3 regions of the Cohnella yongneupensis genome follow, and region 2 is predicted to be linked to each of the others. Evidence: predicted binding sites of a transcription regulator. Region 2 holds the regulator's gene; each other region holds the start of a gene.
What was found. Region 2 encodes LexA, which represses DNA repair genes until DNA is damaged. Its sites were predicted from a motif close to CGAACATATGTTCG; they were not measured.

Region 1 (3,283 bases), on a different contig from region 2:
CAGCTGGTATTCCTCCTCGCCGGACAGCTGGCTGAGGCCGACCGCTACTTTGCGCACCGGCTCCCTTCCCCAGTGTTGCTCGAACAGCTGCACCGCCGCTTTGTACACTTGATTCGTCACGTTCGTCGGCTCCGGCATCTTCATCTGCCGGTAAAAACCCGTCGGCCGGTCGAAGTCGGCGCCCTGGCACCCGACCGAGACGACGAACCCCATGAACCCGAGCCCCCGGCACCGCCGGCATACGAGCTCGGTCAGCTCGAGCAGCACGACCTTCAAGTCCTCCATCGTCCGATAATCCCGCGGCAGCGTCATCTGATGGCCGACGCTCTTGGGCGGCGTCTTGTGCGTATAAGGGCTGACCGGACTGTCGTCCTTGCCGTTGGCTAGCCGCCAATACAGCTCCGCGTCGATGTCACAGTTTTTCTTGAACTTCTTGCGCATCATCTGCTTCAACGTAGCCAGCGGCGTCTGAGCCAAATCCCCGATCGTCGGCATACCCATCGCGTTAAAATGCGCGGTCATCCGGCTGCCGACCATGAACATTTTGTTGATCGGCTGCTTCCACAAAAGCTCCGGCAAATCCGCCTCATTGAGCACGAACAGCCCGCTCTCGTTCTTTTTCGCCCATAGGTCACACGCCATCTTCGCCGTCACCTTGGAATAGCTGATGCCAAGCCGCGTATAGATGCCCGTCTCGCTTCGCACCTGATCCTGGATCGCCTGCGCGATCTCGAGCGGCGTGCCGAACAAGCGCTGGCTACCCGTCACGTCGATGAACTGTTCATCGATCGAATACGGCTCCACCAGATCGCTATACGCGCGGTATATATCCGTAATCTGCATCGAAATATCGATATACAGCTGCATCCGCGGCCGGATGATGACGAGGTCCGGGCACTTGGCTACCGCCTCGCGCACCGTCTCGGCCGTCGTCACCCCGTATTCCTTAGCCATCGGGCATGCCGCCAAAATAATGCCGCTCCGCCGCTCGGGATCCCCCGCCACGACGACCGGCTTGTTCGCGTATTGCGGATTAGCCGCCTTCTCCACCGAGGCGTAGAAGCTTTGGCAGTCCGCCAGCATAATGATTCGCTCCGCGTTTTTCCCCATTTTCGTCCATCACCCGTCCGTTAGCTTAACTCCGGTATATTCGCTCGCCTTCCTTAGCGCCTCCGTCCGAAGCGTTCCCCATAGCAACGTCAACTGATGCTCGTAACCTCGGCACAAATACGCGACCTCCACGCCCGACCGCGTCCGCTTCTCCGGCAGCACCTTGATCCCGCGCTCCTTCAGCGCCCTTCGCACGACGTAATGCTCGTTGATCAGATCGTCCAGCACCTTCTGCAGCCCCCGCACGAGTATCAAGTCCAGCTTGAAGCCGGCCTTGCGGGCCGTATCGATATCGCTTTGGAGATAATCCAGCATGACGGGAATAACAATCGCTTCCTTCACCAAGCGCAGCTCTTCCTTGCTTAGCACAGGCGGTTTCATCGATCCTCTCCCTTGCCGTCCGATGCGCCCAAAAAAACACCGAACGAGTGTTCGTGTTAATCATTATATGCGAACGGGTGTTCTTTTATCCACATTTATTTTTTGGCTGGACAGGCTTATACTGAGAAAGAAGAGGAGGAGTTTCCATGTGCGGACGTTATACGATCGTGGTATCCATCGAGGAATTGATGCTGAGGTATCTTAGCGATTTGCCGACCAATCGGTACCATACGCCCCGCTACAACGTCGCTCCGATGCAGCAGGTGCTGGCGGTCGTGAACGACGGGGAAAAGAATCGCCTCGGGGAGCTTCGCTGGGGGCTTGTCCCTTCGTGGGCTTCGGACGATAAGATCGGCTCGAAGATGATTAACGCGCGCGCGGAGACGGTGCTCGAGAAGCCTTCTTTCAAGACTTTGATCCAGCGCAAAAGAGCGCTAGTGCCCGCCGACGGCTTCTACGAGTGGAAGCAAACCGGGGGCCAGAAGCAACCGATGCGGATTACGATGAAAGACGGCGGCATCTTCTCGATGGCCGCTTTGTACGATACATGGACAGGGCCGGACGGCCGCAAAATAAGCACGTGCACGATCATCACGACGACGCCGAACGAGCTTATGGCGGACATCCACGATCGGATGCCCGTTATTTTGCGACCGGAGGACGAAGCGTTCTGGCTCGACCGCGGCAACGCGAACACGGCGGAGCTGACAAGCCTGCTGCAGCCTTACGATGCCGGCGCGATGCGGGCTTATCCGGTGTCCGCGATCGTCGGCAACGTGAGGAACGATACCCCCGAATGCATCGAGGAGCAGGCGGTGCTGTTCTAATGGTCATCCACGGCCAGGACGGAGTCACCGCTAATGATCGTTCCGTCGTGACTGCCTTCGCAGATCGCCTTCATGACGCCCGGCTTGTCGAAGTTGAACACGTGGATCGGCAAGCCGTAATCCCGAGCCAGTATGAACGCCGATTGGTCCATAACCGTTAGGTTGCGCTGAAGCACGTCGTTATAATGCATCGACTTGAACTTGCGGGCGTCCGGGTCCAGCTTCGGATCGGCGCTCAGCACGCCTTCCACCCCTTGCTTGGCCACGAGTATCGCGGAGCATCTGACCTCGATCGCCCGTTGCACGGAAGGATAGTCGGTCGTGACGAAAGGCTGTCCGTTGCCGCCAGCGAAAATGACGATGTAGCCTTTTTCCAGATGGTGAACCGCTCTTAAACGTATGTATGGCTCGGCGACGGCGCTTACCGGCAACGCGGTCATGACGCGCACTTCCTTGTCCGTCTTCGCCTTCAGAACGCCGCGGAGCATCAGGCTGTTGATGACCGTCGCGAGCGTTCCGATGTTGTCGGCTTCCGCGCGTTCGATGCCCCATGAGGACGCCATGCTCCCGCGAAAAATATTGCCTCCCCCGATGACCAGGGACACTTCGACGCCCAGCTCGACGACGGACAAAATTTCGCTCGCGATATGCTCCAATCTCGCCGGATCGAAGCCGAATTGACCGCTGCCCGCGATCGCCCCGCCGCTTAATTTAATCAACACGCGCTTATACTTGAGCATCTCCCGCACCTCCGATGATCTACTCTATGTAAAGGGACGATGAATATACTATTCGGACGGCATCGCGGGTTTGAGAGTGGGTCCGAAGGTGGGTTTCAGACGCTCGCCGAACTTTTGCGGTCGCTTCGGCTGTTCGCTTGACACCGTTTCGGAGCCTTGGTATAGTGAACGCACACAACTGAATTCAGACCCGCTTACGATGGAAGCACCCGTAAGGTAAGGCGT
Region 2 (3,283 bases):
CCTTTGATCGTCTCGATGACGACATAGCCCGGTTGAATCGATATTTTGCGGACGTCCGTTGGACGTAATTGCTTGTAACCGGTAAACTTACGCGTCTCCAGCATGTCGCGCGTAACGGACAAATAAGGACGGCGCATAAAATAGAACAGCGCGAGCAGCATATAACACCCGATCGTCACCCAGAACAAAGTCGGATCGGTCAAGAAATCTTCCGACCAAGGTTTAGCTAACGTAACGTAGAGCGCGATCAACATGACAAGCAGGATCGGCACGACGTAATTGCGGCCTTTGAACTTGTCGACTTGCGGTGACGATGATTCGCTGATCGATTTTTTGCCGTTTTTTTTACGGCGTTTGTTAACTTGCTTTGCGTTTTTCTGAACCATGCGTTCCCATGAACGGGACATAAAGCTCCTCCTCGTCAATAACTGCTGCGGTTTGCCATCGATCTATTTAGTGAATAATCGTTGGTTTCTCATCCGTGACTTCGATTTGATCCAGCTGTTGCTTGAAGTTTTTCTTGAAATTGATCAAGTATTCCTTCCGCAGCCGATCGCGCTCGACGACTTCCGCTTCCGTTAAGCCTTCGGCTTTGCTTTTGCGCGCTAATTCATTAATACGTTGGATATGCTTCTCCATGTCGATGTCACTCCCTTCAATATACCTACTCTACTTTGACATTAACGCAGTTGCCTTGTCAAGAAAACGGCGGACGCAAAAACAGACCGGTTTCCCGGTCTGTAGAACATGCGTTCTCATGACGTGTTCTTATGTAAAGTCATACAAGCTAGCTACTTGTGAGGTGACTTAGTTCATCTAGTTACTAACTATAAATATGTGTTCGGATTTTGTTCTCATGCTGTTAAGGAAGCATCTTTGCCGGCAATACGAGCGTCTGTCCGGTGTGCAAAGAAGAGGACGCAAGTCCATTACGCTTCATAAGCACGTGAACGGCTTCGCGTGTATCCATATTGTCCTTCTTATAAGTACCCGCTAATTCCCACAGGGTGTCGCCGCTATCAACGGAGATAACAATCTCGTTCGCAGATGCCGGAGTGCCCGCTTCGCTCGATGCGAACGTATGTGCGAACGCAAAGCCGCTGAACAGGATAACAAAGGCGATCACGATAAACAAGGAGCGTGCAACGCCTAGACCGCGATGCGAACGCGTCGTTGCTGAAGCCGTTCTAACAGCGTATCTAGGCTTCAAAGGAGCCACCATCTTATGAATAGTAGAAGCAGGAGCAGAAGATCCGGATACCCATGTATGTACCATTTACGCTCACCCCAAACATTTGTTCTGGTATCAGATTAACACGAACACATGATCGTGTCAACAAATTTTGGAACATTTGTTCGGCGGAACGAATGTTTGTGCGAACTCGAGTTCTGTGTTATAATTTGTCATCATGAACTGATACATAGGGAGGGCTTGGCGTGTCCAAGATGTCCAATCGCCAAAATGCCATTTTAGAATTCATTAAGACTGAAGTTAGGGAAAAGGGTTATCCCCCGTCCGTTCGCGAAATCGGCGAAGCTGTAGGCCTCGCTTCCAGCTCCACGGTCCACGGTCACCTGGATCGCCTAGAAAAGAAAGGCTTAATCCGCCGCGACCCGACGAAGCCTCGCGCGATCGAGATTCTAGGCGATGACGAATCCATGTACGGACTAGCCTCATCCGTTCGCCAAATCCCGCTAGTCGGGAAAGTAACGGCCGGCGTGCCGATTACCGCTACGGAGAACATCGAAGAATACTTCCCGCTGCCGACGACGATGGTCGGCGATCAACCGGTATTCATGCTTTCCGTACAAGGCGATAGCATGATCGAAGCCGGTATCCACGACGGCGACTACGTTATCGTCCGCCAGCAACCGAACGCAACGAACGGCGATATCGTCGTCGCGATGACGGAAGACAATGAAGCTACGGTCAAGACGTTTTACAAGGAACGCGACCATATCCGTCTCCAACCCGAGAATGCCAGCATGTCGCCTCTTCGTTACCCGAACGTCAGCATCCTAGGTAAAGTCATCGGCCTGATTCGCTCCTTTATGTAAACATGCTTTAACTAATTAGAGGTTTCTCCATTGCCCACGTACACCGGGGCTGGGGAACCTCTTTTTTTGTGCGACAAAATGGCATTCGAGCATAAAACGTCGGTTCATGGACATTATAGGAGTTGTCTGAACATACGACAAATACACTCGACAGGAGAATTATATGCCAACGTTAAAAATCGGAATCATTCTTGGAAGCACGCGGCAAGGCCGCGTCAGCCCTCAGGTCGGCGAGTGGGTAAAGAAAATTGCCGATGGACGCAACGACGCCAATTACGAGATCGTAGATATCGCTGAATACAAGCTTCCTCTGCTTGGCGAAGCGGATGCCACGGAACAAGCTACCGCATGGAATACGAAGCTGGCAAGCTTGGACGGCTTCGTATTCGTCGTCGCGGAATATAACCACAGTATCACGGGAGCGTTGAAGAACGCGATCGATTTCGCGCGCGAAGCGTGGAACAACAAAGCCGCGGGAATCGTCAGCTATGGCTCCGTAGGTGGCGCCCGCGCTGCCGAGCATCTTCGGGGCATATTAGGGGAAGTATCGATAGCGGACGTGCGCGTCCATGTAGCGTTATCGTTGTTCACGGATTTCGAGAACGGCAGCGTGTTCAAACCAGCCGAGCTACACCTGACTAACTTGAACGGTATGCTTGACCAGGTGGTCGCTTGGAGCGGCGCGTTAAAGACACTCAGGTCTTAGTCCCGCGCATAGCTAATGTCCGTGAAGAAAACCAAACAGGATGGGTCAGCGATCGGATCGCTGTTCCATCCTGTTTTTGGTTTCCCGAACACCAACTAAAAAACCGGCCCGCGAAGGTCCGAAGACATCGCGGTGCCGGTCAGCAATACGATCTAGATTTAGAACATCGTCAAATATTGATCGCGTTCCCATTGGTGGACTTGCGTGCGGTACATGTCCCACTCGATTTCCTTGAGCTCGTAGAAGTGGCTAAGCGCGTGATCGCCGAGCGTCTCGCAGACGACGTCGTCGCGAAGCATCTCGTTGAGCGCTTCCTTCAAGTTGATCGGCAAGCTAGGAATGCCGGCGTCGATGCGCTCTTCTTCGCTCATCACGTAGATGTTGCGATCGACCGGCGGCGGGGAAGTCATTTTGTTCGCGATTCCGTCCAAGCCGGCTTTCAGCATGACGGCAAGCGCCAAGTAAGGGTTAGCCGCAGGATCCGGGTTACGCGCTTCGATGCGCGTGCTAAGGCCGCGG
Region 3 (3,283 bases), on a different contig from region 2:
GCTCGATAACGGACAGTCGATCTTTCTTGGATAGCTTGCCAAGATCGTCTTTGCCCGTCAAATAAGAGCTCTTCGCCTCCGCGACCTTCGTCGCTTCGATGACGTCCCGCACTTTTTTGCGAATCGTCTGCGGTGTAATGCCGTGTTTCTCGTTATAGGCCAGTTGGATCGTCCGGCGGCGTTCCGTCTCCCCGATCGCCCGCTCCATCGAATCCGTAATTTTATCCCCGTACATAATAACGCGCCCCTCGGAGTTCCGCGCCGCCCGGCCGATCGTCTGGATGAGCGAACGTTCGGAACGGAGGAACCCTTCTTTGTCCGCGTCCAGAATGGCAACGAGCGTAACTTCCGGCAAATCTAGGCCTTCCCGCAGCAGGTTAATGCCGATGAGAACGTCGAACGTGCCTAGCCGTAAATCCCGCAAAATGGCCATCCGCTCCAACGTCTTGATGTCCGAGTGCAAGTATCTGACTTTAATGCCGACTTCCTTCAAATAGTCCGTCAAATCCTCCGACATCTTCTTCGTCAGCGTCGTCACGAGCACGCGCTCGTCCTGGGCGACCCGGATGCGAATCTCGCCGAGCAAATCGTCGATTTGCCCCTTCGTCGGACGGACCTCGATGAGCGGATCGATGAGTCCCGTCGGCCGGATAATCTGTTGCACCATCGTCGGGCAATGCTCCATCTCGTAGGGCCCCGGCGTCGCGGATACGTAGATCAGCTGTTTCGCCTTCTCCTCGAACTCCTCGAACTTCAGCGGCCTGTTGTCCTTCGCGGACGGCAGCCGGAAGCCGTGATCGACGAGCACCGTCTTGCGGGCTTGGTCACCGTTGTACATAGCGCGCACTTGTGGCAGTGTCACGTGAGACTCGTCGATGACGATAAGGTAATCGTCCGGGAAGAAGTCCATTAACGTATACGGCGTCGCGCCCCTCTCGCGGAACGTCATCGGACCCGAGTAGTTCTCGATGCCCGAGCAGAAGCCCATCTCCGCCATCATCTCGAGGTCATAGCGGGTGCGCTGCTCCAAACGCTGCGCTTCCAGCAGCTTGCCTTCCTCGCGAAGCTCGACTAGCCGTTCCTCCAGCTCTTGCTCGATGTTGACGAGCGCGCGCTTCATCTTCTCTTCGCCGGTCACGAAGTGAGAGCCCGGGAAGATGACGACATGATCCCGTGAACCGGTAATCTCGCCCGTTAGCACGTCGATCTCGGTAATCCGTTCGATCTCGTCGCCGAACATCTCGACCCGGATCGCCTGGTCGCTCCGCGACACCGGGAAAATCTCGATGACGTCGCCACGTACCCGGAACGTCCCGCGCGTGAAGTTAATATCGTTGCGCTGGTACTGGATGTCGACCAGCTTATGCAGGATCGCGTTGCGCGAGCGCTCCATTCCGACGCGCAAGCTGAGCCGCAAATCGCGATACTCCTCGGGCGAACCGAGACCGTAGATGCAAGAGACGCTGGCCACGATAATAACGTCGCGCCGCTCGAACAGCGAGGAGGTCGAGGAGTGACGGAGCTTATCGATCTCGTCGTTAATGCTGGAGTCCTTCTCGATATAAGTATCGGTCGACGGAATATAGGCTTCCGGTTGATAGTAATCGTAATAGCTGACGAAGTATTCCACCGCGTTCTCGGGGAAAAACTCTTTGAACTCGCTGCACAGCTGCGCCGCGAGCGTCTTGTTATGCGCGATGACAAGCGTCGGCTTGTTTACCTTGGCGATCGTCTGCGCGATCGTGAACGTCTTCCCCGTACCGGTCGCGCCCAGCAGCGTCTGGTGTCTCGCCCCTGCCGTAACGCCCTCGGTCAGCTCTCGAATCGCGCCCGGCTGATCCCCTTGCGGCGAGTATTCCGACACGAGCTTAAAGGGGCGATTATCGATTTCCGTATCCGCCATCTCCTGCGTCCTCCCTCGAATCTAATGCGCTATATCGACAAAAAGTTGCGAATGTGTGTTCTCATTTCATTATAACTTTTTCCAGCTCCCGCGTCAAAATGGCTCTGGAAATCCTTGTATTATACGCAGAATCGCTTAGACTGATAAATAGATGAGGCAGACCACCCACAAAGGAGAGTCACGCAATGGGAATCATGGATTTCATTAAAGGCCAGTTTATCGAAGTCATCGAATGGTTGGACGACAAAGGCGTGCTCGTGCATCGCTTCGAGGCTTACGACAACGCGATCAAAATGGGCGCCAAGCTGGTCGTCCGGGAATCGCAGGCGGCGATCTTCGTGAACGAAGGCCAGCTCGCCGACGTGTTCGGTCCCGGCACTTACACGCTCAGCACGCAGAACATGCCGGTGCTTACCGCGCTCAAGTCATGGAAGTACAGCTTCAATTCCCCGTTCAAGGCGGACGTCTTCTTCGTCAACATGACGAATTTCACCGATCTGAAGTGGGGCACGACGAACCCGGTCATTATGCGGGACGCGGACTTCGGCATGGTCAGAATCCGCGGCTTCGGCAATTACTCGGTCAAGGTCGGAGACCCGGCTATTTTCCTCAAAGAAATTTTCGGCACCAAAAAAGAATTCACGACCGATAGCATTACCGGCTTCCTGAAAACGATAATCGTATCCAGCCTCAGCGACTTGCTCGGCGAGTCCAAAATCCCGATCGCTGATCTGTCCAGCTCCTACGACGAATTAGGCGTGCAATCTACGGAACGGCTGCAGCCTAAGTTCGAAGCGATCGGCTTGAAGCTGACCAGCCTGACAATCGAAAACATCTCGTTGCCGGAAGACGTAGAGAAGATGATCGACCGCCGTTCGTCGATGAACGTGCTCGGCAATATGGACAACTATATGAAATTCCAGACGGCCGAAGCGATTCGCGACGCGGCGAACAACGAAGGCAGCGGCGGCGCCGGGCTAGGCGCGGGCATGGGCGCGGGCATGGCGATGGGGCAGATGATGGGACAGATGTTCCAGCCGAACGCCGCCGCGAACGCGAATGCGAATGCGATGCAGCAACAAGCGCAGCAGCAACAGCAAACGCAACCGGCTGTCGTTCCCTCTTCAGGCGATGCGGGCATAGCTTGCTCGAACGCGCAATGCGGCCATCTCCTCCAGCCGTCCGAGAAATTCTGCGTGGAATGCGGCTCGCCGCGAGCGCAGAAACGCTTCTGTACCCAATGCGGACACGAACTGTCGGCCACCGCCAAGTTCTGCTCCGATTGCGGATCGAAAGCATAGGGCGGTGGCATCATGACGAACCAAGCGGCAACGGCCGTACGCTTTCCTTGCTCCGGTTGCGGCGGACCGATGGTGTTCG

Region 1: ACFPQ4_RS04480 (YhjD family protein) is a predicted target of LexA. The motif match lies at 1,532-1,545, and genes of this name have one in related genera.
Region 3: uvrB (excinuclease ABC subunit UvrB) is a predicted target of LexA. The motif match lies at 1,952-1,965, and genes of this name have one in related genera.

Annotation. Positions count from the first base shown of each region.
Region 1 covers NZ_JBHSNC010000012.1:26,349-29,631, reverse strand. Annotated here, with positions in the region: gene ACFPQ4_RS04485 (DNA polymerase IV) at 1-1,110, opposite strand, end outside; gene ACFPQ4_RS04480 (YhjD family protein) at 1,120-1,491, opposite strand; gene ACFPQ4_RS04475 (SOS response-associated peptidase) at 1,638-2,318, shown strand; gene pyrH (UMP kinase) at 2,315-3,058, opposite strand.
Region 2 covers NZ_JBHSNC010000056.1:246,522-249,804, reverse strand. Annotated here, with positions in the region: gene ACFPQ4_RS20925 (hypothetical protein) at 1-407, opposite strand, end outside; gene ACFPQ4_RS20920 (DUF896 domain-containing protein) at 454-639, opposite strand; gene yneA (cell division suppressor protein YneA) at 863-1,276, opposite strand; gene lexA (transcriptional repressor LexA) at 1,438-2,058, shown strand; gene ACFPQ4_RS20905 (NADPH-dependent FMN reductase) at 2,222-2,764, shown strand; gene glnA (type I glutamate--ammonia ligase) at 2,923-3,283, opposite strand, start outside.
Region 3 covers NZ_JBHSNC010000017.1:21,144-24,426, forward strand. Annotated here, with positions in the region: gene uvrB (excinuclease ABC subunit UvrB) at 1-1,903, opposite strand, end outside; gene ACFPQ4_RS05470 (SPFH domain-containing protein) at 2,089-3,204, shown strand; gene ACFPQ4_RS05475 (TFIIB-type zinc ribbon-containing protein) at 3,217-3,283, shown strand, end outside.